DNA from 2 places in the Achromobacter sp. GW823-FHT04E03 genome. Region 2 is predicted to be linked to the other one. Evidence: riboswitches for the same ligand, from Rfam matches in the RefSeq annotation. Region 2 holds a riboswitch; the other holds the start of a gene.
The links. Region 2 has a riboswitch for glycine ahead of gcvT (glycine cleavage system aminomethyltransferase GcvT). Riboswitches for the same ligand answer to the same signal wherever they lie in the genome.

Region 1 (16,070 bases), on a different contig from region 2:
CGCCCACCGCGGGCAACAGCGCCAGCTGCAAGAGCTGCGCGCATTGCCCCTGGATGGCGATGAACGCCTTGGGCAACCTTGCCGAGACACTGGAGCACGGCCGCAACGAGATCACGCTGGACCCCGCGCTGGGCCTGCGCGCCAAGGCGCCGATCGACCGCATGCTGGACTTCGCGGAACAACGCAAGCGCCGCGTGCAGGCCAGCGGCGACTTCGCACGCGACACAGCGCTGTACGCCAGCGTCGGGCCGGCCTAAGGACTACCGGAGGTCCGCTCATGGAATTCGACGTCATCATCATCGGCAGTGGCCTGGCCGGCATGGCTGCGGCGCTGGAGCTGGCCCCGCGCAGGCGGGTCGCCCTCGTGTCGAAGGGCGAGTTGCGCGACAGCGCCAGCAACCGCGCCCAGGGCGGCATCGCCGCGCCGCTGGGCGCGGACGACAGCATCGAGGCGCATGTCAGCGACACCCTGGTCGCGGGCGCAGGCCTGTGCGACTTGCCGGCCACGCGGCACATCATCTCCCGGGCCTGCGGCGCGATCGTCTGGCTGCAGGAGCAGGGCGTCGCGTTCACGCTGGAGCAAGGCGGCTTGCATCTGACGCGCGAAGGCGGGCACGGCCTGCGCCGCATCGCGCACGCGGCGGACGCGACCGGCAGCGCCATCGTCGCGGCGCTGGAGGACCGAGTGCGGCGGCAATCCGGCATCACGCTGCTGCAGGCGCATTGCGCCGTGGACCTGATTCTGGACGGCGCCGCGGGTACGGCCGCGGCGCGCTGCCGCGGCGTGCGCCTGCTGGACCTGCGCAGCGGGCGGATCTTCGACGCAACGGCCGGCCATGTCGTGCTGGCCACGGGCGGCGCGGGGCAGGCATACCAGACGACGACCGCGCCGCCGGCCGCGACCGGCGACGGCATCGCCATGGCCTCGCGCGCGGGCTGCCAGATCGCCAACATGGAGTTCACGCAATTCCATCCTACCGGCCTGCACCACGCGCAGGCGGGCGGATTCCTCATCTCCGAGGCCGTGCGCGGCGAGGGCGGTGTGCTACGCCTGCCCAACGGCGCGCGCTTCATGCCGGCGCACGATGCGCGCGCCGAACTGGCGCCGCGCGACATCGTGGCCCGCGCGATCCAGGGCGAAATGGAACGCCATGGGTTGGAATGCGTGCAGCTGGACATCAGCCACCAATCGCCGCAATTCCTGCGGGAACACTTTCCCACCATCCAGGCGCGCTGCCTGGCGCTGGGCATCGACATCACGACGGCTTCCATCCCGGTTGCGCCCGCCGCGCATTACACCTGCGGCGGCATCGCCGCCGACATGGCCGGGCGCAGCAACCTGCCCGGCCTGTACGCGGTGGGCGAGGCCGCCTGCACCGGGCTGCATGGCGCCAACCGCCTGGCCAGCAATTCGTTGCTGGAATGCGTGGTGACGGGGCGGGCTGCGGCGCAAGACATACTCGGGCAGAAGCGGGCCGATGTTTCCCGCAGAACTCCGGCACCCGACGCAATCGCCGTGCCGGCGTCGCCCGATCTGGCGCGGCTGCGGCGCGACCTGCGACAACTGATGAGCCGGGACGTGGGCGTGCTGCGCAGCGATGCATCGCTGGCGCGTGCGGCGGCCTTCATTGGTCCGCTGCGAGCACAGACGGAAGCGCGGCTGTTGCGCGAGGGCTTGAGCCTGGAACTGCTGGAGCTGCGCAACCTGGCTCTGGCGGCTGATCTCATCGTGCGGGCGGCGAGTGCGCGGGGTGAAAGCCGCGGGGCGCATTTCAACCGCGATCGTCCGGGCCAGGACGCCGTGGATTTGCGGCTGCGCGCGCCTGCCGCAACCGCCTAGGCGCGGGCAGGGCAGTGTCCGGCCGGCCAGCGGCTCAGGAAACCCCGGTCAGCAGATGCTGCGCGGCGCCCGTCGCCGCGCGCCTGAAACGCGACGGCGAAACGCCCATGTGCTCGCGGAAGAAGCGGGAGAAATTGCCGGGCGTGGAGAAGCCCAGGTCCAGCGCTACGGAGGTCAGGGGCTGCTCCTGGTGTACCAGCAGGCGCACGGCTTCTTCGACGCGCACGGCGCTCCAGAAAACTTGCGGCGTGGTGTTGAGCTGATCGCGGAACAGCGCGAAGAAATGGCCGCGCGACAGGCCCACGCGGCTGGCGACTTCTTCGGCCGTGATGGGTTCATGGGCGTGCTCGCGCATGTAGGCGATCGCCGCGCGCAGCCGGCGGTCCAGCGCCGGCGTCGCGGGCATCTGGTTGCGTGGGCGCTCCGGTTCGATCGACGATTCGATTGCCGCTTGCAGCAAGGCCTCGACTTCGGCATCCAGGTCCGCGCCGGGGTGGTCCTGCGGCGCCACGATCTTGTCCAGCAAGCGCCAACAGCCCTGGCGCACCGCCGCGTCGATGGGCACGCCCGGCGCGGCGAAGTGGAATGGCCGCCCCGTGGCGGCCCGCCGTTCGTCCAGCCAGGGCTTGGCGATGTAGAGCACCAGGAAGATGGCCGGGCCCGACCGTTCGAGCAGCCTGGCGTCGTGCGATTCGTACGTATTGGTGCCTAGCGCCAGGTGTTCGCTGTAGGGGACCGGAGTCTGGCCGACATGCCCCAGCACGCGCGCGCCGCCCAGCCACAGGGCCAGCTGCACTTCCGCATGCGCGTGCGCGATCAGGTCGTCGCGCAGTTCCAGCACAACGGCGCGGCCGAACGCGCCTTCGTGCAAGGCGTAGGTCTCCTGCATGTCTGTCTCCCGTTTTTCTTATCGCCTCGTCGCGCAAGCCTGGGCCTGCGTGCGGGCGGGTGCGGCGCTCAGGGAATTTTATGGGCGTTTACGCGTTTGTCCGCGCTAGGTGTATTCACTAGGCACAAAATCTGACTCTGCGATAAGTCCGCGCACGCAGCGATAAGCGCGCCACCGCCTGCGCCGATACAGTCCTGAAAAATTGCCGGCGCGGTGCCGATGCAAACAGCGACTGTTCAGATAAAGGGAGGCGGCAGCATGAGCACGCAACACGTCAACGGCATGGCCGTGGAAATCGACGGCGAGGGGCCGGCACTGTTGTGCATACACGGCCTGGGCGGTTCCTCGAATACCTGGACGCCCGTCATGGGCGCCTTCGACGGTTTCCGCGTGATCCGTCCTGATCTACCGGGCAGCGCTCGTTCGCCGCTGGGCGAAAAGCGCCTGTCCATCGCTACCTACGTGGACGCGTTGGTCGGACTGCTGGACGCATTGGATATCGATGTGGCGCATGTCGCCGCCCATTCGCTCGGAACCGTCGTGGCCCAGCATCTTGCCGTGGCGCATCCGGGCAGGGTCAAGTCGCTGGCCCTGTTCGGCCCGCTGGCCGCTCCGCCCGACGCGGGCCGGCCCGGCATCCGCGCGCGTGCGGAGCTGGCGCGCGGCGGCGACGCGGCCATGCAGGAGATCGCCGACGCCATCGTCAAAGGCGCGACCAGCGCCCAGACCAAGCAGGATCAACCCGCCGTGCTGGCGCTCGTGCGCGAGAGCGTGATGCGCCAACCGCCGCAAGGCTATGCGCAGAGCTGCGAGGCGCTGGCGGATGCGCAGCCGGCCGCCGTCGAGACTATCGGCGCGCCGGCCCTGCTGGTCACCGGCGATCAGGACGGCGTGGCGCCGCCCGGCAATGTCGAGGCCCTGGCCGCGCGCATGCCAGGCAGCCGCCGCATCGTGCTGGACGGATGCGGCCACTGGACCACCTACGAAAAGCCCCAGGCCTGCACCGAGGCCCTGCGGGAGTTCCACGCGGCGCTGCGCTAAGCCACGTTTTCCTGGCGTTTCAACATAAGAAATCGGCCCCAAACGCGGGCCGGAGGAGACCTGTCATGTCCAGAATTGCCATTACCAACGTCGTCATCTTCGATGGCAGCGGCAAGCTGCCTTTTCAAGGCGAGGTGCTGATCGACGGCGCGCGCATTTCGCAGGTCGCGCGCACGCCCGAGCAGGTGAGCCGGGAGGGCGCGCGCATCATCGATGGGCGCGGCCGCTTCCTGATGCCGGGCATGACGGAAGCGCATACGCATTTTTCCTGGAACGACCAGCCCACGCTGGCCGCGATCCAGTTCATGCCGCCGGAAGAGCACATACTCTGGTGCGTGCACGTGGCCAAACGCTATCTGGAAATGGGCTGGACCTCGGCCATCGGCGCGGCCGCGGCCAAGCCGCGCCTGGACGTGGTGCTGCGCAATGCCATCAATGCCGGCGAATGCCCGGGGCCGCGCTACCTGGCGGGCAGCCAGGAGATCACCACCATAGGCGCGCTGGGCGACAACTCGCTGCCGCACATGCCGTTCGACGAACTGAGCTTCGGCAGCGTGTGCTGTGGCCCCGAAGAGATCCGGCGCTCGGCGCGCACCTTCATCAAGTACGGCGTCGACCACCTGAAGATCAACCTGTCGGGCGAGTACATCGCCGGCCTGCCGGCCGAGATGTCGCCCTTCGCCGAAGACGAGATCGCCATGCTGGCGAACGAGGCCAAGCGCTATGGCAAGCGGGTCGCGGCGCACGCGCGCTCCAGCGAGTCAGTCAAGCAATGCGTGCGCCATGGCATCGAGATGATCTACCACGCCAGCTTCGCCGACGAAGAGGCGCTCGACATGCTGGAAGCCAACAAGGACCGCCATTTCGTTGCGCCCGGCATAGGCTGGCTGATCCGCACCGCCTTCAACGCGTCCGAGTACGGCATCACGCCCGCCATCGCCGAACAGATGGGCTACAAGCGCGAGTTGGAAATCGCCTCGGAGTCGCTGCGCAAGATGCACAAGCGCGGCATCCGCATCCTGCCCGGCGGCGACTACGGTTTTGCCTGGATGCCCCACGGCACCAACGCCCGCGACCTCCAGTACTTCGTGGACTACATCGGCATGACCCCGACCGAAGCGCTCGTGTCCGCCACCCGGTTGGGCGGCGAGATCATGCAACGTCCGCACGAATTGGGCATGCTGCGTCCTGGCTATCTGGCGGACGTGGTCATGGTCGATGGGGATCCGCTGAAGGATCTGTCGTTGCTGGTGGATCCGGAGCGGATCTTGCTGGTGGTGAAGGATGGGGAAGTGTGTAAGGGTAACGCTATGTGCGGACAGTTGGGGGCGTCGGGAGCGGGAGTTTTTGCGGATGGCTCGGCGAACGATCAAAAACAGAAGGAGGTCGCGCCGGCGTGAAACGGGACGATGCGGCGGCATGGTAATTCGCCCAATGGGGCTCCGCGGACTTTTAAATCAGTGCCATACGATGGTGTCGAATTTTCCATGCGGAGTATTACTTGACCTTTCCCGATGGTTGCATTTTCGTGGTCGGAATATCCGGTCGTTGGTGACTGCTGGTGCCGGAGCCGCCGCTGCCGCCAATCGTGCCGGGGCTCGTTGGTAAACCTGGATTGGTTGAGATAGGCTTCTTTTTACTCGGCTGCCCTTCTACGTCAGGGCTCGGCCTTTTCGACCTCGGGATCGAACCGTCGCGGCATGCATTGTTGATGGCGGGGGTGTCGTCTGGCGGGCACACAAGCTCCGCATTGGCCCAAGAAGGTATGAGCAAATTCAGCGCAAGAAATAGAGGAGGGATTTTCATTGCAGGCGTCCAGTGATTATTCGAGGCTCTTCACAAAACACGTGGCTATCTGATCTTCCGGTAGCACTTTGCAGTCATTCAGGATTGAGCGGAAATCCACGGTCGAATAGGCTCCGCTCTCCGCTGAAAAAGACGGCACGCCAACGGTGGAGTAATCATTTTTGAGCAACCCGCCGGCTGCTGCCATCAAGGCACCGATGACGAATGTGGCTAGTCCTGTTGAGCCTGTCTTGAAATCGAATTTCAAATCGGTTGCCGCCAAGGCGGCATCGAAACCGCCGTCTTTGATGCCAAGCAGAAGAAACATGACGCCAACGCTCATTACGGCAAATCCAATTTGCATCACTCCGATTTTGAGTCGGGTTTTTGTAGTGATTACGGTCTTATTTGAATGCTCTGAGAACACAAATGCTGCCAGAACATACGAATTGGGATCCGAAGCCCGGGATACCGCATTTTGTGTTGCCTCAAATGTTGTGACAAATTCACCTGCGGTTGGATTGAGCGTTCTCTGAAGATCGGTCAGTCCAACCGCTGCGAGTCCCAGCAGCAAGGCTGGAATAGCAGCGCCAAACATGATCACTACGATCGTCTGCACCATCTGGTAGCGCGTTTTACGCCTGGCCGGCTTCCGGCCTGCATTGACGGACTCGTCGAGGGCTGTTTTTGGTTCGCCAGTAACGGTTTCCATTGGGGGTCTCTCAAGAGAAACGTGGAATTCGGTCGCGGTACCGGAGCTTTCCGAATGTAATCCCCAGCCGTACCATTCGCTTGACGCGTCGGCCTCAGGCGAGCAATGGCCAGCCAATGGCACTGGAAATGGCCTTCCTCAATACAGCCATTGCCGCGTTCCATGAGTTTTGGATGACGATATTCGAGAGATCCACAATGGCAAAAAGAACTGCTTTTGCGGCCAGCCGGTATTGATCCATTAAGAAATGGGCGTTTACCTCCGTTATGGTTTTTTCGGCCTGGCGCTTTTGAATCTTGGAGGCAACGCCAACTAGCGTCTGAAACTCCTGTTCAGCGTAGCTCTCCAGCTTTGCCCAGGCGCCGCCAGCAGATTTTTCGGCGGCGGTCAGCATATCCTCAAGTACTTTTGTCCAGTTCATTTATTGTCTCCCTGTTATTTTAATTCGGCTTTCTCACCTGCCTTTCTCGCGCTCTGTGTAGTCATTATTGCTCGGAAATGAATATTTATTAATTGTTGGGCCAGTTGTATGGTTTGAAGGTCTAGGGGAGTGTTGCGGGAGTTTCTGCCTTCAAGCGAATTGAGCGGTGAAAAGGGCTGCGTGAATTCCCTTTCGCCTTGAGCCTCTGCTGTTGCGGAGTCTTCGAGCGGCAAAGGAGGGTCGAGTAAGAGTGCTTGGCCGGCCCGATATAATTGGGTGGTTGTTCCCTTGTTTCGTGCGTCGGCGGTAGACCGTACGATCATGACATCAAGCTTGTTTCTTATCTCGGAGTAATTTTCAGGGGCGTATGTCGTACTCGGATCTGCGCAGACCCCTTTCCCCTTGATTGCGCACTGCCGCAGTTTTCCGAAAATACTTGCGGTCATAGAGACGAGATCCATTGCTCCTTTATCCAATGCTTCGTCGTAGTTGGATACTATGTTTATGGAGCAGCTGGAAAGAAAAGTAAGAACAAGTGCCGCGAGGGTGGCTTTGGCCTTCGCCGTGGTTGGTTTCATTGCACTCCCCCAAGTGGAATAATTATCTGCGCAAGATTTTCACGGCCGTAGGCGGAAGGCTGTACTGGTTGTGGCGGCTTGTTTTCAATCCAGATGTTTTCTGGATTTTCATGTTGCGAAACAGTAGGCGGGTTTTGGCCGGAAATCCATTGGCCTTTGGTATGAGGCGAGGGCGACAGATACCAACCGACTGGTTTTTTTTGCGGGCCGCGCGATGCGTCGCGCGGCCCTCGACTCATGCCTCGCCCACCCCCTCCCTCACGCTCGCCGCCAGCATCTGCGCCGTCGCTGCCGACAAGGTCCAGCCCAGGTGCCCATGCCCCGTGTTGTAAAACACGCCGGGCCGCCTGCCTGGGCCCACGCGGGGCATCATGCTTGGAGTCATGGGGCGCAGCCCGCACCACGGCACCACGCGAGAGGTGCGGATGCCGGGGAAGTGCTTGCGGGTCCAGTCCACCAGGGGCTGCACGCGCTCCGCGCGGATGTCCATGTTGAAGCCATTGAACTCCGCCGTGCCGGCCACGCGGAAGCGGTCGCCCAGGCGGCTGGTGACGATCTTGGCGGCTTCGTCCAGCAGGCTGACGCGCGGCGCGGCCGCCTGGCTGGCGGCGTCGTCCAGATGCACGCTGATGGAGTAGCCCTTGACCGGGTAGATGTTGAGCGTGTCGCCCAGCTGCCTGGCGAACTGCCGGCTGACGGCGCCGGCGCAGACGACGATGGCGTCGGCCTCGTGCTGTTCGCGGCGCGTGCCGCCTTCGCGTACGACGTCGAGCACGTAGGGCGCGCCGTCCAGGCTGATGTTGCGGATGTCCGCGTCCTGCGCGAAGCGCACGCCGCGGCGTGCGCAGGCGCGGGCCAGGCCGCTGGTGAACTTGTGGATGTCGCCGGTGGCGTCCGAAGGCGTGTAGAAGCCGCCATGGCAGGCGGTTTGCAGCGTGGGCTCGATGCTGCGCGCTTCCTCGGGCGACACCGCGTAGCGCTCCAGCCCGCCTTCCTGCAGCAGGGCATTGGCGCGGCGCGCGGTCTCGAAGCTGGCGGCGTCGTGGTAGATGTGCAGGATGCCGCGGCGCTCCAGGTCGAAATCTATGCCTTCTTCTTCCGCCATGGCGTACAGATGCTGGCGCGCGGCGATGGCCAGCCGGGTGGTCTCGATCGTGTTGCGGCGGTAGTTGCGGATCTGTCCGATGAACTGCGCCAGCCAGGAGTACTTGTGCCAGCTGAAGCGGGGATTGAGCAGCAGCGGGGCGTTGTGGCGGCCGAGCCAGCGCAGGCCTTTCATGATGGTGGCGGTGCTGTTCCAGACCTCGGCGTTGCTGGCCGACAACTGGCCGCCGTTGGCGTAGGAGGTCTCCATGGCCGGATAGCGCTGGCGGTCATAGACAGTGACGTGATATCCCAGTTTGCTCAAGGCATAGGCGGACGTGACGCCGGTGATACCGGCGCCAATGATGGCGATGCGGGGCATGATGGCTCCAGATTGAGTGGCCGCGGCCACCCGGCCGCAGCACCCCATCTGTCTCTGTACCTGAGAGCTTCACCCGCGGCGCAGACGGCGGCGGGTTCCCCTTCGGTGGGCGCGCTTGGCGCCTCTCTCCAGATTGTCTAGACCGCGCAGTCCTGTTTGCCTGAGAGTTTCCGGGGCGGTTGCTCCGTCGGCGCCTGCCGCGGGGGCAGGTCTCTTCTGCGGGGTTTTGGATCGACGAGGCGAGAATAGCCAAATTCCCCTGGGATGAGACCAAGGGTTAGTACCAATAAGGCGTCGCATCGCGCTACGATGCATGCGCGCCGCCGTCGCGGCGCCACGGATCCGACACGACAGGGAATGACGAGAATGCGCTTGAACAGCATGCTGCGCACGGGATTGTTTGCGCTGATGGCCGCAGGCTGCGCGCTGGCGCAGGCCGGCCAGGCAGAGACGGACCGCAAGGTCGACGAGGCGGTCCAGGCCGTCATGCGCGAACACGGCATTGCGGGCATGTCGATCGCCGTGACCCGCAACGGGACACAGCATTTCTACAACTATGGCGTGGCGTCCAGGCAGACCGGCAGGCCTGCCGGCAGCGATACGCTGTACGAGATCGGCTCCATCAGCAAGACCTACACGGCAACCCTGGCAGCCTATGCACAGGTGCGCGGCCGCCTGGCCTTGAGCGACAGTCCGGCCAAGTACCTGCCGGAGCTCGCCGGCAGCGACTTCGCCAAGCTGAGCCTGATCAACCTGGGGACGCACACGACCGGCGGCTTCCCCTTGCAGGTGCCCGACGCGATCAAGAACCAGGCGCAGCTGATGGCCTATCTCAAGGCCTGGAAGCCCGAGCATGCCGCTGGCACGTATCGCACCTACGCCAACCCCAGTATCGGCATGCTGGGCATGGTGGCGGCCAAGAGCCTGAACCGGCCGTTCAAGGCGGCCATGGAGCGGGACCTGTTTCCCAAGCTGGGCCTGACCAGCACCTACATCGACGTGCCCGCCGCCAGGATGGCGGACTACGCGCAGGGCTACAACAAGCAGAATGCGCCCGTGCGCGTGAATCCGGGCGTGCTGGCCGACGAAGCCTACGGCGTGAAGACCAGCGCACGCGACCTGATCCGTTTCGTCGACGCGAACATGGGCTTGAACCTTGCGGATGCCGGACTGCGCGGCGCAATCGCGCAGACGCACGTCGGTTATTACCAGCTGGGCGACATGACCCAGGACCTGGCCTGGGAGCAATTGCGCTATCCGGCAACGCTGGACGCGCTGTTGACGGCCAATGCCGGCAACTACAACAGCCAGAGCCAGCCCGTGGCGGCGTTGAACCCGCCGCTGCCGCCGCAGGAGACCGTGTGGATCAACAAGACGGGTTCGACCAATGGCTTCGGCGGCTATGTGGCGTTCGTGCCGTCGAAGAAGCTGGGCATCGTGATACTGGCCAACCGGAATTATCCCAACGAGGCCAGGGTCCGGCTGGCGTACCGGATCCTGGGCGAACTGGAGCAATAGGCCCGCTATCGCGCGGGCGGCTGCCTCGCCGCGCCGTAGCGGGGCAGCAGGTCCATCACTTCCAGGCGCTTGCACAATTGCGCCAGCCGCTCCATCTTGTAGGCATTCACGTCCATGCCGGCGTAGTCATAGAAGCCCTGGCCGTCGCGCAGCCCGTTGCGCCCTTGTTCCATATTGCGGGCGATGACCGCAGGCGAGGCGAAGCGCGGATCGATGGCATCGGCGAGGTAGCGCGAGGCGTAGTAGAGGATGTCGCCGCCGCCCCAGTCGATGAACTCCAGCAGCCCCAGAACCGAAAAACGCAGGCCGAAGCCCAGGCGCACGGCCGTGTCGATGTCTTCGGCGCTGGCCACGCCTTCCTCCACCATGCGGGCCGCTTCGTTCATGGCCAGGGCCTGGATGCGGGGCACGATGTAGCCCGCGGCGGGGGCGCACTGCACGGGCTTCTTGCCCGCCAGGCGCAGCGCTGCCAGCAGCCCTTGCGTCGCGGCCTCGCTGGTCTGCGGGCCGCGGCTCACTTCCACCAGCGGTATCAGGTAGGCGGGGTTGAGCCAGTGCGCGTTCAGGAAGCGCTGCCGGTTTTGCACCAGTTCCGCCAGCTCGGTGACCAGAAAGGTGGACGTGGTGGACGCGATGATGCTGTCCGGCGCGCAGGCCGCTCCCAGCCATACAAAGGCATCGCGCTTGGCGTCCAGGCGTTCAGGCACGGCTTCGAACACCACGCGCGCCTGCCGCAGGTCTGCCTCCGCATCCTCGCGCGTGCATAGGCGCACGCGCGCCAGCGCAACCTCCGCCTGCGCGGCGTCGAGCAAGCCCAGCCTGCACAGGATGCCGAGCTCGCGGCGCAGATCGTCCCGCACACGGGCGAAGTACCCGGCCTGCTCGGCGGACGTGCGCGATTTGATGTCTATCAGCGTGACGTCCAGTCCCGCATGGATGTATGACAGCGTGATGCCCACGCCCATGCGGCCGGCGCCGACTACGCACATTTTTTCATTCATGGCTTGTATCTCCGTGTCAGCAGCCTTCGGCCAGAAGCTGGCGCATGTCCGCGTGCGACAGGCGGTCCAGGCCCAGGCGTTCGAATGTGCGTCCTTCCGCGTAGAGGTCGCGGCCGGTGACCGCGCTGGCCAGGCTCAGCAGGCCTTGCGCGACCGGCGTCGGCACGCCCGCCCAGCGGCCGGCGGACACCAGGAATGACAGGCCGAGCCGCGTGTCTTCGAGCATGTAGCGGTGCGTGTGCAGGTCTATGTCCTCGCGCCAGTCGCCGCTGTCGGTGAGCTTGCCATGGGCGCCGCGGCCGTACATCCATTCATCGCCTTCGGCGGCATAGTGGTCGGCCAACGGGAAGTGGGGCGCGGCATAGCCCAGGGCCACACGGATGGCGATGCGCTCCGCGTCCAGCGCGTCGGTCACGCGCCGTATGGAGGCCTGGGTGCCTTCGTTGTGGATGTCCCATTTGTCGAAGTGTTCCAGCGGCCCTGCATTCATCATGATGAGCGGCGGATGGATGATGGGGCCGGCGTTCATCAGTGCGCCCGAAAGTCCGTCCTCTATCGGTTCGATGCTGGGGTAGGCGCGCTGGACCACGGCCAGCGCCTGCTTCGACAGCCGCCGCGGAAAGACGCCGGTGGGCAGACGGGTGGCGTAGCCGCTGATCACGACCTTTTCGCCATGCTTGCGGGCCAGATAGGGCAGGGTGCCGGTTTCGGCGAAGGCCGTATCCGCGACGTTTCCCGCGTCTTTCATGGCGCGGGCGAAGACGTAGCAGCCGAAGGTGCCAGGCGGCAGGAACACGACCTGGCCGTCGCGCAGCAGCGGCGCCAATTCCCGCGCCAGCGCTTCGTGGGTGGTGGAAGGCAGGGGAATGACCAGCAGCTCCGCATGCTCCACGGCTGTGGCCAGGTCGCGCACCAGCTGCAACTGCCGCGGTCCGTCGCCCAGCGGAACCTGGCGGCTGCCGCGATAGTCGGTGACCGTCAGCGCGCCCGCATCCCGCAAGCCCTGGAAGGCCGACCAGTCCCTGCGCCACCAATGCACGTGATGGCCTTTCTCAAACAGCTCGGCCGCTGCCGCGTAGCAGCCGTGGCCGCCGCCTATGACGCTGATTCTCATGGTCAAGCTCCGTCAGATGGAGCCTTGATCCTAGCGGCGGCGTGCAGGCGTGGCTGCGCCGAACGCGCAAGCGGCGTTCCGATCCGGCAAGCGAATCCGGCGCTGCCGTGCGACGCCTAATGCCTGCTTTGGCGCAGGGTGTCCGACGGCAGGCAGCCGTAGCGCTTGCGGTAGTGGGTGGCGAAATGCCCGAAGCTGGAAATGCCGTGCCGCAGCAGGATGTCGGTGACGCTATCGCCTTCGCCGGCTTGCGCAAGCGCCGCGTGCACCTGGGCCAGCCGCTGGTTGCGCACGTAGTCGCTGGGACTCTGCTTCAGGAACTGCGAAAAGCCGTTTTGCAGCGTGCGCACGGAGACGCCGCAGTAGGCCGCCAGGTCCATCAGCGATAGCGGCTGGTCCAGATGGCTTTCTATGTAATCGCGCGCGCGCCGCACGTGCAGCGGCAACGGCTGGCGGCGGTCTGCCTGCAAAGCCTCGGAGTAGTTGTGCGGCAGCTGGGTCAGCAGCAGCGTCAGCAGGTAGTCTGAAAAGCCGGCGGCCAGCGTTTGCGTGACGCCTTCAATGGCGGGATGGCGGTACAGCCGGCACAGATAGTCCAGCGTTTCGCGCACCGCCACCGGTCCGGAAGCGTCGGCATCCATTTGCAGGTCGAACACCAGCGCCTGCTTGATAGGGCGTTCAAGCAGCCGCTGCAGCTGGCGCTCCAGCGCCTCGCGCTCGATGCGCAGGATCAGGTTGCGGCAGTCGCGGCCGATGCGGATCACGCTGCGCTCGGACGGCGAGGAAATGGTCAGGCTGCCCGCGCTCATCGACGCGCTGCGCTTGCCCAGCGTGATCAGCCCGGAGCCTTGCAGCGTGATTCGGATCAGGTAGTAGCTGGCGATATCGCCGGCGTCGATCTCGACTTCCGCGCCATAGTGCAGATCGAACAAGGCCGCATTGCCGAAGAAGACGCCGTACAGGCGGGATTGCAGGGGTTTTCCCGGGGGGACGCACATGCGGTGCGACCAGAGGTGCTGGCTGACCTGGTCCTTGATCTCGGCGATGTTGCCCGAGTCCAGCAAGCAATGGCGGTCCAGCGGATTGGTGTCGTTGAACATGCTTTCCTGCGCAGCGGGAACAGTCATTGCGTCAGGCGTATAGAGGCTGGCTGCGCAAAGACCTACAAAAGATGGGCCTGCAAGCAAGTGAGACGCGACCCGGTCCTTGGGCATGGGCAGATCTCACCACCATACAAGGGAAACAAACCATGACTGACGGCAGCCCGCGGCACGGATCAAAACCTAGCTACGCCTACGAGTGGTATGTCGTGGTGATATGCATGCTAGCGTACATATTTTCCTTCGTCGACAGGCAGATCCTGGCGCTGATGATCGAGCCCATCAAGCATGACCTGCAGCTGTCCGACACGCAATTCAGCTTGCTGCACGGCCTGGCGTTTTCCTTGTTCTACGCCTTCATGGGCATACCGATCGCCTTGCTGGCGGATCGCTATTCGCGGCCCAAGATCATCGCGATCGGCGTCGCATTCTGGAGCCTGGCCACGGCGGCCTGTGGCCTGTCGCGCAATTTCGCGCAGATGTTTCTTGCGCGGATCGGCGTGGGCGTGGGCGAGGCGGCGCTGTCGCCTGCCACGTACTCCATGCTCAGCGACATGTTTCCGCGTGAAAAACTGGGGCGCGCAGTCGGGATATATTCGATCGGCTCGTTCATCGGCGGCGGCATGGCATTCCTGATCGGCGGCTACGTCATCAACCTGCTCAAGAGCGTGGATACCGTTGCCTTGCCCTGGATAGGCGCGATGCGGCCCTGGCAGGTGACCTTCTTCATTGTGGGATTGCCAGGCCTGCTGATCGCGCTGCTGATCCTGCTGACGGTGCGAGATCCGCAGCGGCTGGGCTTGCGGCGCAATGCCTCGGGGCAGGTGCAGAAGCCCGCCATGAAAGATACTTTCCGCTTCCTGGGCCGCCACCGCAGCACCTTTTTCTGCCACTACCTGGGCTTCTCGTTCTATGCGATGGTGCTGTTCGCGCTGCTGGGCTGGACGCCGGCGTTCTACATGCGCAAGTTCGGCATGTCGCCTTCCGAAGCCGGCTACATGCTGGGCGTGGTGGTGCTCGTCGCCAACACCGCCGGGGTGTTCTGCGGCGGCTGGCTGATGGACTGGCTGGCCAAGCGCGGCTACAGCGATGCGCCGCTGCGCGCCGGCGTGATCGGCGCGGCCGGCATGGCCTTGCCGGCGGTGATCTTCACCCAGGTCGATTCCCTGTGGTGGTCGGTGGGCTTGCTGCTGCCGGCCATGTTCTTCGCCTCGTTCCCCATGCCGACCTCGACGGCTGCGATGCAGATCCTGCCCCCCAATCAGCTGCGCGCCCAGGTGTCGGCGCTATTCCTGCTGATCTCGAACCTGATCGGGCTGGGCCTGGGCACCACCGCCGTGGCCATGCTGACTGATCGGTTGTTCAAGAACCCGGCGGCAGTCGGGCAATCCATCTCGGTCCTGATTGGCGTGGCCGCGGTGTTGTGCATCGGCCTGCTCGCCGCTGGCTGCAAGCACTACCGGCGCAGCCTGAACCTGGAGGCGCAGGAGGCGCCGCCGCTTGCGCCGGCGCGCGTGTCGCCCTGAACGCGGCTGCCCGGGTCGCGATGCGGCCCTTTTTTGAACTCTGTTACCTCTCCGTTGAACTGCACATTCCTCGTAAAAGAAATGGTGCCGGGGATGCGCTATAACGGACGCTTGACGCATTACTGTTCCTCCAATTCATGCCCCGTTTTTCCCGCAGTTCGTCGCTGGCCCTGTCCGTTGCCCTGGTGGGCGTCCTGGCGGGATGCTCATCCCCCAAGCCAGAGTTCGAAAAAGAAGACTTCACCCAGAACAACACCTACTCGCGCACCGTCGAAGCAAGTAACGTCGCCGCCTGCGACGCGGGCCGCCGCGCCTTGCTGAGCCAGGGCTACAACATCGACAAGTTCGAGGGTTCGCGGGTCACGGGGCACAAGAATTTCCAGGACGAGAACGGCCAGCATACGCAGATCGCCTTCAACATCGAATGCGCCTCCGACGGCAGCGCGAACGAGCGCGCCACGGTGTTCGCCAACGCGGTGCAGGACCGCTATTCGATCAAGCGAACCAACAGCTCGGCCAGTGTGGGGGTGAGCGTGCTGGGGCAGGTGTCCATGCCGTTCGGCTCCAGCGACGATTCGCTGGTGAAGACGGGCAGCCAGACGGTTGCGCGACCCAAGTTCTACGAAGGTTTCTTCCAGTTGCTGCAGCGTTTCCTGCCGGACGCGCAGGCGGCCGCCGCGCCTCATCCGCCCGCGAGCCGTGCCAAGGCGCAGCCCAAGGCCGCGCCGGCCGAGCCCGCGGAATCTCCGGACAAGCCAGCCGATACCCTGAATCCGGCCGCGGCCAACGGCGGTAGCGAATCTCCAAAAGCGCCTGCACCTGGTGGGCCCGCGTCCGCCGCTCCGGCAAGCGCCGCGCCGGCAAGCGCCGCGCCGACATCCGCCGCGCCCGCTTCGACCGCTCCCGCTCCGGCGTCGGCCCCTGCATCCGGCGCGGCCGCCCCGGCCAGCCCCGAGGCGGCCAAGTAAGGCAGCCTTGCGGGGCACCGCTTGCCGTAGCGCAAACGGATGCGCCGCGCCGACTCGCGGCGCGGTCCGCATCCGGCGATAATCGCGGGCATCATGACCTATCAACTCCTGA
Region 2 (16,070 bases):
CGGTCACCAAGCTGATCGGCCAGCGCCTGGAACCGTCGCTCAGCCTGGCGGTGCTGACCCTGGTGTTCACCCTGCTCGTCGCCATTCCGCTGGGCGTGCTGGCTGCATGGCGCCAAGGCAAGCTGCTGGACCGCGCCGTGATGGGCTTCTCGGTGCTGGGATTCTCGGTGCCGGTCTTCGTCACGGGCTACCTGCTGATCTGGCTCTTCGCCATCAAGCTGGGCTGGTTCAACGTGCAGGGCTACGCGCCGCTGGCCAAGGGCTTCTGGCCGTACCTGCACCGCCTCATCCTGCCGTCGCTGGCCCTGTCCACGGTCTACGTGGCACTGATCGCGCGCATCACGCGCACCAGCGTCATCGAGGTCATGGGCGAGGACTTCATCCGCACGGCGCGCTCCAAGGGCCTGGGCGAAACCGGCGTGCTGCTGGGCCACGCCCTGCGCAACGCCGCCGTGCCCATCGCCACGGTGGTGGGCCTGGGCATCGCGCTGCTGATCAGCGGCGTGGTCGTGACCGAATCGGTGTTCAACATCCCCGGCCTGGGCCGGCTGGTGGTGGAAGCCGTGCTCGCGCGCGATTACCCCGTCATCCAGGGCCTGACGCTCTTCTTCGCGTTCGTCTACGTGTTCATCAATCTTGTTGTCGATTGCGCCTACACGGTGTTCGACCCTCGGATCAGGTACTAACACCATGCAAACGCCAACCGATGCCGCCGCGCAAGCGGCCGCAGATCTCCCCGGCGGCGGCACGCCCCAAGCCACCGCCTGGCGCCAGATCCGCCAGGGCCTCAAAAGCTGGCCCGTGATGCTGGCGCTGATCGTGCTGGTGGCCGTCGTCGCCATCGCGCTGTTCGCACCGCTGCTGGGTACCGTCGACCCCACCTCGATCAACCCCGGCGCGCGCCTGAAGCCGCCCTTCTCCGATTACCTGCTGGGCACCGACGCCTTCGGCCGCGACGTCTGGTCGCGCGTGGCCTACGGCGCGCGCGTCTCGCTGATCGCGGGCCTGGGCGCGGCGCTGGTCAGCGTCGCCATCGGCCTGGTCATCGGCGTGATCGCGGGCTGGTTCCGTTCACTGGACGGGCTGATCATGCGCACCATGGACGCCATCATGGCCATCCCCGGCATCCTGCTGGCGATCGCCCTGGTATCGGTCACTGGCGCCAGCATCACGACCGTTCTGGTCGCCATCACCATCCCCGAAATTCCGCGCGTGGTGCGGCTGGTGCGCGGCCAGATCCTGACCGTGCGCGGCGAACCCTATGTCGAAGCCGCGCTGGCCCTGGGCACGCCGCTGCCGCTGCTGCTGTGGCGCCACATGGTGCCCAGCACCATCGCGCCGCTGACGGTACAGGGCACCTATGTGTTCGCGTCCGCCATGCTCACCGAAGCCATCCTGAGCTTCCTGGGCGCGGGCATCCCGCCCGAGATCGCCTCCTGGGGCAACATCATGTCCGAAGGACGCATGTACTTCCGCATGCTGCCCGGCCTGATCCTGTTCCCCGGCCTGTTCCTGTCGCTGACCGTGCTCAGCGTGAACATCCTGGGCGACGCCTTGCGCGACGCGCTGGACCCGAAAATGGTGCGCAGGATCTGATGCCGATGACCTATTCCCCCACTCCTCCCGCGGGCGATACTTCGACCGCCATCCTGGCCATCCGCAACCTCTCGGTGGAAGTCGCCGGCGCCGGCAACCGCGTCGTGCGCAACCTGAGCCTGGACGTGCATGCCGGCGAAACCGTGTGCGTGGTCGGCGAATCCGGCTCCGGCAAATCCGTCACCTCGCTGGCCGTCATGGGCCTGCTGCCTCCCGGCGTGCTGGGCGTCAGCGCGGGTTCGATCCGCGTGGAAGGCGAAGACGTGGTCACGGCCACGCAGCGCCGCCTGCGCGAGATGCGCGCCACGCGCATGGCCATGGTGTTCCAGGAACCCATGACCGCGCTGAACCCCGTGCACACCGTGGGCAAGCAGGTCGACGAAGTGCTGCGCCTGCACCGCAAGCAGATGTCGGCCGCGGAACGCCGCGCCAAGGTGCTGGACATGTTCCGGTCGGTGCACCTGCCAGACGTCGAACGCATCTTCGAAGCCTATCCGCACCAATTGTCGGGCGGCCAGCGCCAGCGCATCGTGATCGCCATGGCGCTGATCCTGGAGCCCAAGCTGCTGATCGCGGACGAGCCGACCACGGCGCTGGACGTCACCACGCAGAAGCAGATTCTGGCGCTCATCAAGGAACTGCAGGTCAAGCACCAGACCGCGGTGCTGTTCATCACCCACGACTTCGGCGTGGTGGCCGAGATCTCCGACCGCATCGTGGTGATGAACCGCGGCGACCTGATCGAAAGCGGCACGCGCAACGAGATCCTGGCCGAGCCCAAGCAGTCCTATACCCGTCGCCTGGTGTCGTCCGTACCCAGCCTGGTGCCCTCGCGCCGCGAGGCGCCGGCGGGCATGCCGGTGCTGCACGTCAAGGGCCTGGGCCGCACCTACGGCACCAAGAGTTCGCTGTTCTCGCGCCAGGCCGCGCGCAACGTGATCGCGGCCGCCGACGTCAACCTGACGCTGCGCAAGGGCGAGATCCTGGGCATCGTGGGCGAGTCCGGTTCAGGCAAGTCGACCGTGGCGCGCTGCATCGTGCGCCTGATCGAACCCACCGCCGGCCACATGATGATGGGCGGCGAAGACCTCAGCACCCTGTCCGGCTCGGCGCTGCGCCCGGTGCGCCGCCGCATCCAGATCGTGTTCCAGGATCCGTACCGTTCGCTGAATCCGCGACGCACCGTCGGTGAGTCCATCATCGAAGGCCTCTTGAACTTCGGCGTTGCCCGCGAGCAGGCATTGAAGCGCGCCGGCGAAACGCTGAGCGTGGTGGGCCTGAGTCCGGACGCAATGAACCGCTACCCGCACCAGTTCTCCGGCGGCCAGCGCCAGCGCATCTGCATCGCGCGCGCCCTGGTCATGGACCCCGAGGTCCTGGTGGCCGACGAAGCCGTGTCCGCATTGGACGTGTCGGTGCAGGCGCAGGTGCTGGAACTGCTGGAACAGGTGCGCCAGCGCACCGGCGTGGGCGTGCTGTTCATCACCCACGACCTGCGCGTGGCGGCGCAGATCTGCGACACCATCATGGTCATGCAGCGAGGCAAGGTCGTCGAAACCGGCTCCGCCGAAACCGTGCTGACCGAACCGCGCCACGAATACACGCGGGCCCTGATCGACGCCGCCCCCGGACGCGACTGGGACTTCCGCAACTTCCGGCCGGTCGCCGCCGGCCTGGGCCACGCGGCCGCGCCCTGAAACTCGCAGCCTGTACACACACTGGAACCGAAATGCCGCAACCGCATGAACTGTCCGCCGTGGAGCTGCTCCAGGCCTACCGCGACAAGACGCTCTCGCCCGTCGAAGTCACCCGCTCGGTGCTGGAGCATATCGCCCGCTGGGAACCCCAGCTGAAGGCCACCTACGCGCTGGATGCGGACGGCGCGCTGGCGCAGGCCCGCGCCTCCGAGGCTCGCTGGATGAAGGGCGAACCGCTGGCGACCGGCGGGCACACGCTGGACGGCGTGCCCGCCACCATCAAGGAAAACATCGCCACGCGCGGCGTGCCGGTGCCGCTGGGCACGGCAGCAACGGAATTGAAGCCTGCCGCCGCCGATGCACCGCCGGCCGCCCGCATGCGCGAGGCGGGCGCCGTGCTGCTGGGCAAGACCACCATGCCCGACTTCGGCATGCTGTCCTCGGGACTGTCCAGCTTCCATGAACTGACCCGCAATCCCTGGGACCTTTCCAAGAACCCCGGAGGCTCCAGCGCCGGCGCGGGCGCCGCGGCAGCCGCAGGCTACGGCCCGCTGCATATCGGCACCGACATCGGCGGTTCCGTGCGTCTGCCGGCGGCCTGGTGCGGCATTGCCACGCTCAAGCCCAGCCTGGGCCGCATTCCCATCGACCCGCCGTTCATGGGCCGCTGCGCCGGCCCCATGACGCGCACCGTCGCCGACTCGGCGCTCATGATGGGCGTGCTGTCGCAGCCCGACGCGCGCGACCACATGAGCCTGCCCTACCAGGACTTCGACTGGCTGGACCTGGAACTCGACCTGCGCGGCCTGCGCATCGGCTTGCTCATGGATGCGGGCTGCGGCCTGCCCCTGGACCCGGAAATCCGCGCCGCGGTCGAGGCCGCTGCCCGCGCCTTCGAGGCCGCCGGCGCCATCGTGACGCCGATGCAGCCCTGGATGACGCCCGACATGCTGGAGGGCGTGGACCGCTTCTGGCGCACGCGCTCGGCCATCGATCTGTCGGCCTTGCCGCAGGCCCGCCGCGACAAGATCCTGCCCTTCATCCGCACCTGGGCGGAAAGCGGCGGCGGCCAGTCCGGCGAAGCCGTATTCCGCAGCTACTACGAGACCATGAACGTGCGCGCCACGACGGTCGCGGCCTGCGCGCCCTACGACTACGTGCTCTCGCCCGTGGCCCCGGTGGTCGCCTACAACGCCGAATGGCCGTCGCCCACCAACGAGGTCGCGACCACCATGCACCACATCGGATTCACGCTTCCGTACAACATGAGCGAGCAGCCCGCGGCGTCCGTCAATTGCGGCTACACCAAGGCCGGCCTGCCCATCGGCCTGCAGATCGCCGGCGCGCGCTTTGACGACCTGGGGGTGCTGCGCATGGCGCGCGCCTGGGAAGCCATGCGACCCGAACAACACCCCTGGCCCCAGCCGCCCCGGGCGGCCTGACCGATCCTCAACAGCAAACCCACAGGAATTCCCATGCGTTGGCTTTTGGCAATGATCAAGCACGAGACGAATACGTTTTCGCCCGTGCCTACCCCGCTTGAGCGCTTCTTTCGCGGCAACCCGGAGGTCCTGGCCGGCGACCGCGCCATCAAGGCCTACGAGAACACCGACAGCGGGCTGGGCGGCTATATCGAAGTGGCGCGCCGCGAAGGCGCCGAGATGGTCGTGCCCGTGGCGGCCGAATCCTGGCCCAGCGGCCCCGCCAGCGCCGAAACCCATGAACGGCTATGCAAGCTGGTCCTGGACGAGGTCCAGCGCGGCGGCTACGACGCCATCCTGCTCGACCTGCACGGCGCCATGGTCGCCGAAGGCGTGGAGGACGCCGAGGGCGACCTGCTGCGCCGCCTGCGCGAGATCGATCCGCACACGCCCGTGGCGGTGACGCTGGACATGCACGCCAATATCTACGACGACATCGTCAAGCATGCCACGGTCATCACCGGCTTCCATACCTATCCGCACGTGGACATCCGCGCGGCCGGCCTGCGCGCCGCGAACGTGATCGCGCGCACCCTGAAGGGCGAGATCAAGCCGGTCATGTCCTGGGCCAACAAGCCCATGCTGCCGCACATCATGTGCCAAGGCACCCACGCGGCGCCCAACAAGCCGCTGCAGGAACGCTGCAAGGAACTGGAAGCCGGCGGCGTCCTGGCCGCCTCCGTCTTCGTGGGATTCCCCCACGCCGACATCCGCGAAGCCGGCCTGAGCGCCGTGGTCTGTACCGACGGCAACCTGGCCCAGGCGCAGCGCCACCGCGACGAACTGCTGGACCAGGCCTGGAACGGCCGCGCCGACTGGGTATTCCACCCGGAGCCGCTGGCGCCCACCATAGCCCGCGCCAAGGCCATCGAACAAGGCCCGGTCGTGCTGCTGGACCATTACGACAATACCGGTTCCGGCGGCACCATGGACACCACCGCCGTGCTGGCCGAGGTGCTGCGCCAGGAACTGGAGAACGTGGTCTTCTATGCCATTTGCGACCCGCAGGCCGCACTCGACGCGGCCGCGGCAGGCGTGGGCCAGACGATCACGATCCAGCTCGGCGGCAAGCTCGCCATGCCCGCCATCAAGGAGCCCAGCGAGCCGCTGGAGGTTACCGGCCGCGTCAAGCTGGTGTTCGACGGCGTCTACCTGAACCGCGGCCCCATGTACCGCGGCGTGCGCAACGACACCGGCCTGACGGTCGTGATCGACACAGGCCGCGTGGAAATCGTGGTGGTGTCCCGTCACCAGGAGCCGTTCGACATCAACTGCCTGCTGTCGGCCGGCATCGATCCGCTGCAAAAACGCTATGTCGTGCTCAAGAGCCGCGTGCATTGGCGCGCGGGCTTTTCCGACATGGCAACGCAGGTCATCGAATGCACCGGCGTGGGGGTGACCACCTCGGACTACGGCCAGCTTGATTTCAAGCACGTGCGCCGCCCCATCTATCCCCTCGATCCGATGTAAACCGGACCGCCGTCGCTGTACCCCGGAAAGCCGGCGCAACTGCGCCGGCTTTCATTTTGAAATCTTCTGTAACGGCGAGCGCCCTCAGATGACCATCGGCCTCGGTATACTCGCCGCGGGCCTTACAGGCCGATGAATACGCGTATTCCGATGGCGGGCGTCAGTAACGGCGTCCGGCGGCCAGAAGCAGCCGCCGTTCACCGGATATGACTCGATAATCAACGATACAAGCAGAACGATGAAAAAGAGCGTAGCGATCACCCTGGGCGTGGTCATAGTGGGAGCGGGAAGCTGGGTCGGGGCCACGTGGTACACCGGCAAGCGCATCGAGGAAAGCTCGCAGCGCCACCTGGCGGAAGCCAATGAAAAGCTGGCCAAGATCACGCCCCTGTTCGGTCTGCGCATCGATCAGCTGAAGTACGAGCGTGGCCTGTTCTCGACGCAGGCGCGCTACGGCGTGTCGCTGGTCAAGGGCGACAAAGTCGCCGAAGACATGCCCAAGGGCATGATCGAGTTCGATGCGTCCATCGAACACGGCCCCTTCCCCAAGAGCGCCCTGGCGCGCGGCGCCATCGCGCCCAAGCTGGCGTTCACGCACGCCGAGCTCGCCAAGACCGACAACATCAAGGAACTGTTCGAGCTGACCAAGGGCGTCGCGCCCCTGAGCGCCGACACGGTCATCAGTTTCGGCGGCTTCGCCACCTCCACCGCCAATATTGCCCCCGTGCAGATCACGCACGAAGGCAACGCCGTCAATTTCAGCGGCATGGCGATCAACGGCACCTTCGACCGCGCGCTGCAGGCCGTCACGGCGCACGCCCTGGTCGAAACGCTGTCGGTGGACGGCGAAAAGTCGGATGATCCCGTCAAGATGCTGATGTCCGGCCTGACCATGGACGTAGACAGCCGCATGGGCAAGTTCGGCCTCTCCATCGGAGATTCCAGCGTCAAGCTCAAGCGCCTCGACGTGACCCGCGCCGGCGACGACATCAAGGTCTCGGTGGACAATCTGGGCTACGGCGTCAAGCTGGCCGAAGACGACAAGAACGTCAACGTCGAAGCCACCTACCAGACCGGCACCATCACGCTCAACGACGTGGCGCTGGGCAACGGCCAGGCCGTGATCAAGCTCGCCAAGCTGGACGGCGCCGCCATCAAGCAGCTGTCGGACACCTACAACCAGATCGTGCGCCAGTACATGCTGGGCGCCAGCGACGAAGGCCTGAAGGACGAGCAGTTCGACGCCGTGCTGGAAAACGCCGGCAAGCTGCTCAACGGCAACCCCACGTTCAGCATCGACCCGATCAGCTGGAAGACCGACAAGGGCGAAAGCAAGCTGACCTTCGCGCTGGACCTGACCAATCCGCCCAACGTCAAGGACCTGACGCCGCAGGAGATCATGGTCAAGGCCATCAAGCAGATCGATGCGACGCTGGTCATCTCCAAGCCCATGGTGCGGGAACTGATCGTCCAGTACGCCGTCAAGAAGCAGGGCTTGACCGCGGAAAAGGCGGCCGAGGAAGCCGACGACCAGATGCGCTCGATGTCCGGCATGGCTGAAATGCTCAACGTCGGCAAGAACGACGGCGACAACATCATCGGCAAGTTCCACTACGCCGATGGCATGGGCGACCTGAACGGCCAGAAGATCCCCGCCGACGAACTGTTCTCGGGCCTGCTGGGCGCGACCGGAATGGACGACGACATGGATGACATGGACGGCATGGAAGAGGAAGGCGAACCGGCCGAAGGCGCGGAACTTGCCGCGCCCTCCGACACCGCGTCCGTGGCCGGCTACATGCAGGACTTCGACCTGGACACCGTGACGACCATGCTGGACGACATGGTCTACAACCCCCGCAAGCAAGACGGCGACGAAGGTCCCGTCCTGATCCTGGATCCCCGCGACACCGGCGCCAGCGAGCTGCGCGTCGACTTCCTGTGCAACGACTTCACCGAGAAGTGCCATGACCTCGTCGTGACCGCGACCTACAGCAGCAAGAAGCCGGTCTCGCTCAAGGCCATCAACGCCTGGAACCAGGAATACCGCTGGACCCGCGCCTACCTGGACGACAAGAACCGGGCCGTGCTGCAGATGGACATGAACTCGGAAGGCGGCATCGGCAAGGAAAACCTGCAGATCATGCTCAACACGTTCTTCAGCATCGCGGAAGACTTCTCGGTGGCCAGCAAGGCCGCGCCGGCGAAGTAAACCTCGGCTGACGCGAGACAAAAAAATCCCCCATCTTTCGGATGGGGGATTTTTTTTGCCTTGGGCCCGGCTCGCGCCGGGCCTCCCGGCCCGCATTTATGCGTAGGCTTCGATCGGCAAGCAGGCGCACACCAGGTTGCGGTCGCCATAGGCGTTGTCCACGCGGGCAACCGGCGGCCAGTACTTGGCGTCGCGCAGCGAGGCCACCGGGTAGGCGGCCTGCTGGCGCGGGTACGCGTGCAGCCATTCCTCGGCCAGCAGCATCTGCGCGGTGTGCGGCGCGTTCTTCAGGACGTTGTCCTCGGCATCGCGCTCGCCGCGCTCGACCTGGGCGATTTCTTCGCGGATCGAGATCATCGCGTCGATGAAGCGGTCCAGTTCGGCAACGCCTTCCGATTCGGTCGGCTCGACCATCAGCGTGCCGGCCACCGGGAAGCTCATGGTGGGCGCATGGAAGCCGTAGTCCATCAGGCGCTTGGCGATGTCTTCGGCGCTGATGCCGCTGGTTTCCTTGAGCGGACGCACATCGAGGATGCACTCGTGCGCCACGCGGCCGTTGCGGCCCGCGTACAGGACCGGATAGTGGTCACGCAGGCGGGTGGCGATGTAATTGGCGTTCAGGATGGCGACTTCAGTGGCGCGGCGCAGGCCGTCGGCGCCCATCAGCGAGATGTACACGAACGGAATCGGCAGGATGCCCGCGGAACCGAACGGCGCGGCCGACACCGGACCGACCTTGGCGTCGCCAGGCAGCTTGCCCTGCTCGTTCACCACGCCCGGCAGGTACGGAGCCAGGTGCGCGCGCACCGCCACGGGGCCCACGCCGGGGCCGCCGCCGCCGTGCGGAATGCAGAAGGTCTTGTGCAGGTTCAGGTGGGACACGTCCGAACCGAACTTGCCCGGCTGGGCCACGCCCACCATCGCGTTCATGTTGGCGCCGTCCAGGTAGACCTGGCCGCCGGCCTGGTGCACCAGATCGCAGATCTCGGTGACGGCTTCCTCGAACACGCCGTGGGTCGACGGATACGTGATCATCAAAGCGGCCAGCTTGTCGCCGACCTGTTCGATCTTGGCGCGCAGGTCGGCCAGATCGACGTTGCCGTTGGCATCCGACGCCACCACCACCACGTCCATGCCGGCCAGTTGCGCCGAGGCCGGGTTGGTGCCGTGCGCCGACGACGGGATCAGGCAGATGTTGCGCTGATGCTGGCCGTTGGCCTGATGGTAGCCGCGGATGGCCAGGAGGCCTGCGTACTCGCCCTGCGCACCCGAGTTGGGCTGCAGGCTGATGTTGTCGTAGCCGGTGATCTCGCACAGCGCGGCCGACAGGCGGTCGATCAGTTCGTTGTAGCCCTGGCTTTGCGAAGCCGGCGCGAACGGGTGGATCAGCGCGAACTCGGGCCAGGTGATGGGGATCATCTCGGCGGTCGCGTTGAGCTTCATGGTGCACGAGCCCAGCGGAATCATGGTGCGGTCCAGCGCCAGATCCTTGTCGGCCAGCTTGCGCAGGTAGCGCAGCATGTCGGTTTCCGACTGCACGCTGGAGAACACCGGGTGCGTCAGGATCGCGCTTTCGCGCGCCACGCCGGCGGGAATGCCGCTGGCGGCGGCCGCGTCCAGCGCGTCGATGTCGAGTTCGACGTCATCGCGTTCCAGGCCGGCGGCGAAGACGTTGACCAGCGCCTGCAGGTCAGCCGCGGTCACGGTCTCGTCCAGCGACACCGCCAGGCGGGCGCCATCGACGCGGCGCAGGTTGATGTGCGCGCAATCGGCGGCGGTCAGGATGGCGGGCGTGGCCGCCCCGGTTTCCAGCAGCAGCGTGTCGAAGAAGGTGTCGTTGACGACCTTCACGCCCAGCTTGACCAGCTCGGCGCGCAGGATGGCGGTGCTGCGCTGCACGCGTTCGGCGATGCGGCGGATGCCGGCCGGGCCGTGCCAAACGGCATACATGCCAGCCATCACGGCCAGCAGCACTTGCGCGGTGCAGATGTTGGAGGTGGCCTTTTCGCGGCGGATGTGCTGTTCGCGCGTCTGCAGCGCCAGGCGCATGGCCGGGTTGCCCTGCGCGTCCTTGGACACGCCGACCAGGCGGCCAGCCATGTTGCGCTTGAAGGCGTCCTTGCAGGCCATGAAGCCGGCATGCGGGCCGCCGAAACCGAACGGCACGCCGAAGCGCTGGGCCGAACCGATGGCGATATCCGCGCCCCATTCGCCGGGCGCGGCCAGCAGGGCCAGCGCCAGCAGGTCAGTCGCGACGGCCACGATGGCGCCCTGCGCATGCGCGGCTTCGGCCAGCTTGCGGTAGTCGGCGACGGAGCCGGTGCTGTGCGGGTACTGCAGCAACACGCCGAAGCACTCGGGCAGGCCTTCGGCCTCGTCGCCGATGGTGATTTCGATGTCCAGTCCTTCGGCGCGCGTGCGCACGACTTCGATGGTCTGGGGATGCACGTGGCGCGAAATGAAGAACACCGGGCTCTTCGACTTCGCGCTGCGACGCGCCAGCGTCATGGCTTCGGCGGCGGCGGTGCTTTCGTCCAGCAGCGAGGCGTTGGAGATGTCCAGCCCGGTCAGGTCGGCGACCATGGTCTGGTAGTTCAGCAGGGCTTCGAGGCGGCCCTGCGAGATCTCGGGCTGGTAGGGCGTGTAGGCCGTGTACCAGGCGGGATTCTCAAGAATGTTGCGCAACACCACGTTGGGCGTCTGCGTGCCGTAGTACCCCTGGCCGATATAGCTGCGGTAGACCTTGTTGCGGCCGGCGATCTGCTTCAGTTCGGCCAGCACGTCGGTTTCGCTGCGCGAGGCGGGCAGCGCCAGCGGGGCCTGGCTGCGGATCTTGGGCGGCACGACTTCTTCGATCAGGGCGTCCAGGCTGGCGCTGCCGATGACGGCAAGCATGGCGGCCTGGTCGGCGTCGGAAGGGCCGATGTGGCGGGGAATGAAGTCGGTGTGGGTGTCTAGGGCGCGCGACATGGAGAGGTCTCGGGATAGCGGGTGTCGTCGGAGGACGGACGGTATTGCATCTTGCGGAACAGGCGCGTGGCGGGTGCCCTGCGCCCGTTCCAGCCAGGCTGGCTTAGCCGTTGGCGACGGCTTCGTAGCCGGCGGCGTCGAGCAGCTTGTCGGCGTCGGCGGCGTTGACCGGCTTGATCTTGAAGATCCAGGCGGTGAAGGCCGATTCGTTGATCAGGTTGGGATTGTTTTCCAGCTCTTCGTTGAACGCGACGATCTCGCCGGCCACGGGAGCGTAGATGTCCGAAGCGGCCTTGACCGATTCGACCACGCCAGCGGTTTCACCGGCGTTCAGCTTGGCGCCGACCTTCACGTCGCCAACGAAGACCAGGTCGCCCAATTGATCCTGGGCGGTATCGGTGATGCCGACGACGAACACATCGCCTTCGGCTTTGACCCATTCATGGGACTCGGTGTACTTGCGATCGGTGGGCAGACTCATGGGAACTCCTGAGGGAATGCGGGTAGATGAATGGTGTTGCGCGCCTCGCGCGGGCGGCCGTCGCCCCAGGGGCCGGCGGCTCGCGCGAAGCTTCGAGTTTACGAGTGTTCGACCGCTTTGCCGTTACGCACGAACGGCAATTTGCAGGCCAGGGCGGGCACCCACTTACCGCGGATGTCGACCTCGACCGTGTCGCCCGCCTTGACGCCTTGAGGCAGACGGGCAAAGCCGATCGACACGCCCAGCGTAGGCGACATGGTGCCGCTGGTGAGTTCGCCCGTGCCTTCCTTGGTGCGCACGGCCATGTGCGCGCGCATCACGCCGCGCTCTTGCAGCTTCAGGCCGATGAAGGTGGCGGGGGTGGCGAATTGTTCCAGCGCGTCGCGGCCGATGAAGCGGCGCTCGGCGTTCTTCAGGGACACGGTCCAGGTCAGGCCGGCCTGGTCGGGCTGGGTCAGCTCGTCCATGTCCTGGCCGTACAGATTCATGCCGGCTTCCAGGCGCAGCGTGTCGCGCGCGCCCAGGCCGCAGGGACGCACGCCCTGGGCGACCAGGTCGCGCCACAGCTGCACGACTTCGGCGGCCGGCAGCACGATTTCAAAGCCGTCCTCGCCGGTGTAGCCGGTACGGGCCACCAGGGTGTCGTCGCCCACGCGGGCGGCCACGAAGGGGGTCAGCGGCTCGCTGGCGGCCTGCCAGGCCGGGCGCGCGGCCCAGACCTTGGCGCGGGCGTTGGGGCCTTGCACGGCCACCATGGCCAGATCGCGGCGCGGCGTGATGGCAACGTCGAACTGGCCAGCCTGCTTGACGCGCTGCATCCAGGCGACGTCCTTGTCGGCCGTGCCTGCGTTGACCACGACGCGCCATTCGTCGGCGGCGAAGAAATAGATGATCAGGTCGTCGATCACGCCGCCTTGCGGGTTCAGCATGCAGCTGTACAACGCCTTGCCGGGCACGGTCAGCTTGGACACGTCGTTGGCGACCAGGCGCTGCAGGAAGGCGAACGTGTCGGGACCGGCCACGTCGACGTTCAGCATGTGCGACACGTCGAACATGCCGGCGTCCTGGCGCACGGCGTGGTGCTCTTCCAGCTGCGAACCGTAGGCCAGCGGCATGTCCCAGCCGCCGAAGTCGACCATGCGGGCGCCAGAGGCGATGTGTTCTTCGGCCAGCGGGGTGCGTTTGAGGGTTGCGGACATGCGCGGAAACTCCGGGGCGGCAGTGTTGCCAGGGTTACGGAATGCCAGTGGTGCCAAGCGGGGTGCGCTTGTACAACGGCTGAATCTTCCGCCCCTCTGTCCTTTTGCCTGAGAGTTGCCCCGCATGGCGGGTTTGCACCTTCGGCGCCTGGGCTGCTCGCTATGTCCCTAGTTCAGGGCCGGCGCCAGGTCTCTCCAGAGTACTGTTTTGCCGCGTCCGCACGGTGAGAAAACCGGGACAGGGCAAGCATGGGCGGTATGGGTTACCTGAGCGATTCCGGGCGAATTGCGCCTTCGGCGGCGGCCGGACGTACAGGCCGCTCTCTCCCGCAACATGCGTGACAGCGGCGCAAGCATACAACGAAAGCCGCGGCCAGGGAATGCCCGCGGCGGCTCAGCCCAGCGCCGTGTCCAGCAGCATCATCAGCACGAAACCCAGCATCAGGCCGCAGGTCGCGTAGACCTCATGCCCCTTGCGGTGCGATTCGGGGATGATCTCGTGGCTGATCACGAACAGCATGGCGCCTGCGGCAAAACCCAGGCCCCAGGGCAGAAGCGGCTCGGACCAGCCGACCACTGCGGCGCCGAGCACCGCGCCCAGCGGCTCGACCAGCCCGGACAGCATGCCCAGCGCCACGGCGAAGGCGCGCTGATAGCCCGCCGCCAGCAGCGCCACCGCCACCACCAGCCCCTCGGGAATGTCCTGGATCGCAATGCCGGTGGCCAGCGCGGTGCCGCGCATGGCGTCGTTGCCCGCGTAGCCCACGCCTATGGCCAGGCCTTCCGGCAGGTTGTGCAGGGTGATGGCGAAGACGAACAGCCAGGTGCGGCGCAGGCGGTGCGCCTCGATGCCTTCCCGGCCCTTGATGAAATGTTCGTGCGGCAGGGTACGGTCCATGAGCAGCAGCACCGCCGCCCCCAGCAGTACGGCCGCGCCCACCGTCAAGCCGGCGCCCCAGGGGCCATAGCCCAGGTCGCGGCCCGCGGCGATGCCCGGCGCCACCAGCGAGAAGGCGCTGGCGGCCAGCATCACGCCGGCGCCGAAGCCGAACATGCTGTCCTGCATTTTCTGGGGGATGGTCCGGGCAAACAGGATGGGCAAAGTACCCAGGGCCGTAGCGCCCGCGGCCACCAGCCCGCCCAGGAGGGCATCGGCCACGTGCGGCGCGCGCACGTCCAGATAGGCCCACAACTGGTGCAGGCCCAGGCATGCCACCAATACGGCCAGGGTCCACACGCTGATGCTGGTGGCCGCCGGCCGCACGCGATGACGGCTGAAGGTATTCATGTGCCGCTGCCCTCCTTGCGAGAGATGCGCTCAGCGCTGGGCTGCCGCGTAGCGGCGCGCCACTTCAGGCCAATTCACGACATTGTAAAAGGCGCCGATGTACTCGGGCCTGCGGTTCTGGTACTTCAGGTAATAGGCGTGCTCCCACACGTCCAGCCCCAGAATGGGCGTGTTGCCGTGCATCAGCGGGCTGTCCTGGTTGGCGCTGCTTTCCACCGCAAGCTTGCCGGCCGGCGTGACCGAGAGCCAGGCCCAACCGCTGCCGAAGCGGGTCAGCGCAGCCTTGGTGAACGCGTCGCGGAAGGCGGCCTGCCCGCCCAGTTCGGACTCGATGGCCGCTGCCAATGCGCCGTCCGGCTCACCCCCGCCCTCGGGCGACATGACCGACCAGAACAGGCTGTGGTTGGCGTGGCCCCCGCCGTGGTTGCGCACGGCGCCGCGGATGGCTTCGGGCAACTGCTCCAGCCGCGCCACCAGGGACTCGACCGGCTCGTTGGTGACGATGCCCGCGCCTTCCAGCGCGGCGTTCAGGCTGTTGACGTAGGTCTGATGGTGCTTGCTGTAGTGGATCTCCATCGTCATCGCGTCGATGTGAGGTTCCAGGGCGTCGTAGGCATACGGCAGGGGCGGAAGAGTGTAGGCCATGCATGTCTCCGTTGGATCCGCCCCCCGATTCAGGGTTTGGATCAATATCGAAAACATAAATGATAAGTATTTTTATTTGATATAACAATGGCAGGCTTCCAATACCTGCCATAGCGCCGGCCTATCGGCGCCCTGTCCCGCCAGAGGACGCTACAGCGCCTTGCCGCAGGCCACGCCCGAAGCCCAGGCCCACTGGAAGTTGTAGCCGCCCAGCCAGCCCGTGACGTCCACGGCTTCGCCGATGAAATAGAGGCCGGCGACGGTCTTGGCCTGCATGGACTTCTGGTCCAGCCCGCGCGTGTCCACGCCGCCGCGCATGACTTCGGCCTTCTTGTAGCCGGCCGTGCCGCTGGGCACCAGGCTCCATTGATGGATGTCCTGGGCCAGCGTGCGCAAGGTCTTGTCCGGCGCGTCGGCCGGGCGCAGCGCCGCCAGGCCCGGCTTGCCGCCCTGCTCCGCCAGGTGCAGCCAGCGGTCGGCCAGGCGCTTGGGCCAGAGGCCCGCCAGGACGGTATGCAGCTGCTGCCGGTTGCCCGACTTCGACGCCAGCAGTTCTTCCGCCAGATCGCGGCCAGGCGCCAGATCGATCACGATGGGCTCCCCAGGTTTCCAGTAGCTGGAGATCTGCAGAATGGCAGGTCCGGACAGGCCGCGATGGGTAAAGAGCAGGTCCTCGAGAAACTCGCCGCGCGCCTTGCCCTGCCCCGTGTGCAGATTGACCTCCAGCGCCACGCCGGACAATTCGGAAAGGGACCGCCACTGCTCGGCATCGAAGGTCAGCGGCACCAGGGCGGGACGCGGTTCCACGACCTTCAGGCCGAACTGCCGCGCGATCTTCAGGCCAAAATCGGTGGCGCCCAGTTGGGGAATGGCCATGCCGCCGGTCGCGATCACCAGTTTCGCGGCGCGGATCGTGCCCTGGCTGGTGTGCAGCTCGTAACCCTGCTCGCCATGGCCGATCTCGGCCACCGAGCATCCCATGCGCCACTGCACCCTGCCCGCGTCGCACTCCGCGCGCAGCATTTCGATGA

Region 1: linked by a shared signal. The riboswitch ahead of AC1RHV_RS08380 (D-amino acid dehydrogenase) and the one ahead of gcvT (glycine cleavage system aminomethyltransferase GcvT) in region 2 are both predicted to bind glycine.

What each region holds. Positions count from the first base shown of each region.
Region 1 covers NZ_JBXAIJ010000001.1:1,778,861-1,794,930, reverse strand. Annotated here, with positions in the region: gene nadA (quinolinate synthase NadA) at 1-257, shown strand, start outside; gene nadB (L-aspartate oxidase) at 278-1,840, shown strand; gene AC1RHV_RS08410 (helix-turn-helix domain-containing protein) at 1,875-2,729, opposite strand; gene AC1RHV_RS08405 (alpha/beta fold hydrolase) at 2,988-3,770, shown strand; gene AC1RHV_RS08400 (metal-dependent hydrolase family protein) at 3,836-5,170, shown strand; gene AC1RHV_RS08395 (hypothetical protein) at 5,593-6,267, opposite strand; gene AC1RHV_RS08390 (hypothetical protein) at 6,362-6,688, opposite strand; gene AC1RHV_RS08385 (hypothetical protein) at 6,703-7,266, opposite strand; gene AC1RHV_RS08380 (D-amino acid dehydrogenase) at 7,502-8,731, opposite strand; glycine riboswitch at 8,776-8,867, opposite strand; glycine riboswitch at 8,869-8,960, opposite strand; gene ampC (class C beta-lactamase) at 9,089-10,249, shown strand; gene AC1RHV_RS08370 (3-hydroxybutyryl-CoA dehydrogenase) at 10,255-11,250, opposite strand; gene AC1RHV_RS08365 (NAD/NADP-dependent octopine/nopaline dehydrogenase family protein) at 11,267-12,364, opposite strand; gene AC1RHV_RS08360 (AraC family transcriptional regulator) at 12,481-13,491, opposite strand; gene AC1RHV_RS08355 (spinster family MFS transporter) at 13,614-14,990, shown strand; gene AC1RHV_RS08350 (DUF2242 domain-containing protein) at 15,128-15,958, shown strand; gene AC1RHV_RS08345 (CopD family protein) at 16,052-16,070, shown strand, end outside.
Region 2 covers NZ_JBXAIJ010000002.1:1,286,481-1,302,550, reverse strand. Annotated here, with positions in the region: gene AC1RHV_RS17310 (ABC transporter permease) at 1-686, shown strand, start outside; gene AC1RHV_RS17305 (ABC transporter permease) at 691-1,596, shown strand; gene AC1RHV_RS17300 (ABC transporter ATP-binding protein) at 1,602-3,293, shown strand; gene AC1RHV_RS17295 (amidase) at 3,326-4,735, shown strand; gene AC1RHV_RS17290 (M81 family metallopeptidase) at 4,769-6,244, shown strand; gene AC1RHV_RS17285 (DUF945 family protein) at 6,483-8,456, shown strand; gene gcvP (aminomethyl-transferring glycine dehydrogenase) at 8,553-11,426, opposite strand; gene gcvH (glycine cleavage system protein GcvH) at 11,530-11,907, opposite strand; gene gcvT (glycine cleavage system aminomethyltransferase GcvT) at 12,006-13,106, opposite strand; glycine riboswitch at 13,193-13,315, opposite strand; glycine riboswitch at 13,351-13,446, opposite strand; gene AC1RHV_RS17265 (ZIP family metal transporter) at 13,501-14,394, opposite strand; gene AC1RHV_RS17260 (superoxide dismutase) at 14,425-15,039, opposite strand; gene AC1RHV_RS17255 (BaiN/RdsA family NAD(P)/FAD-dependent oxidoreductase) at 15,190-16,070, opposite strand, start outside.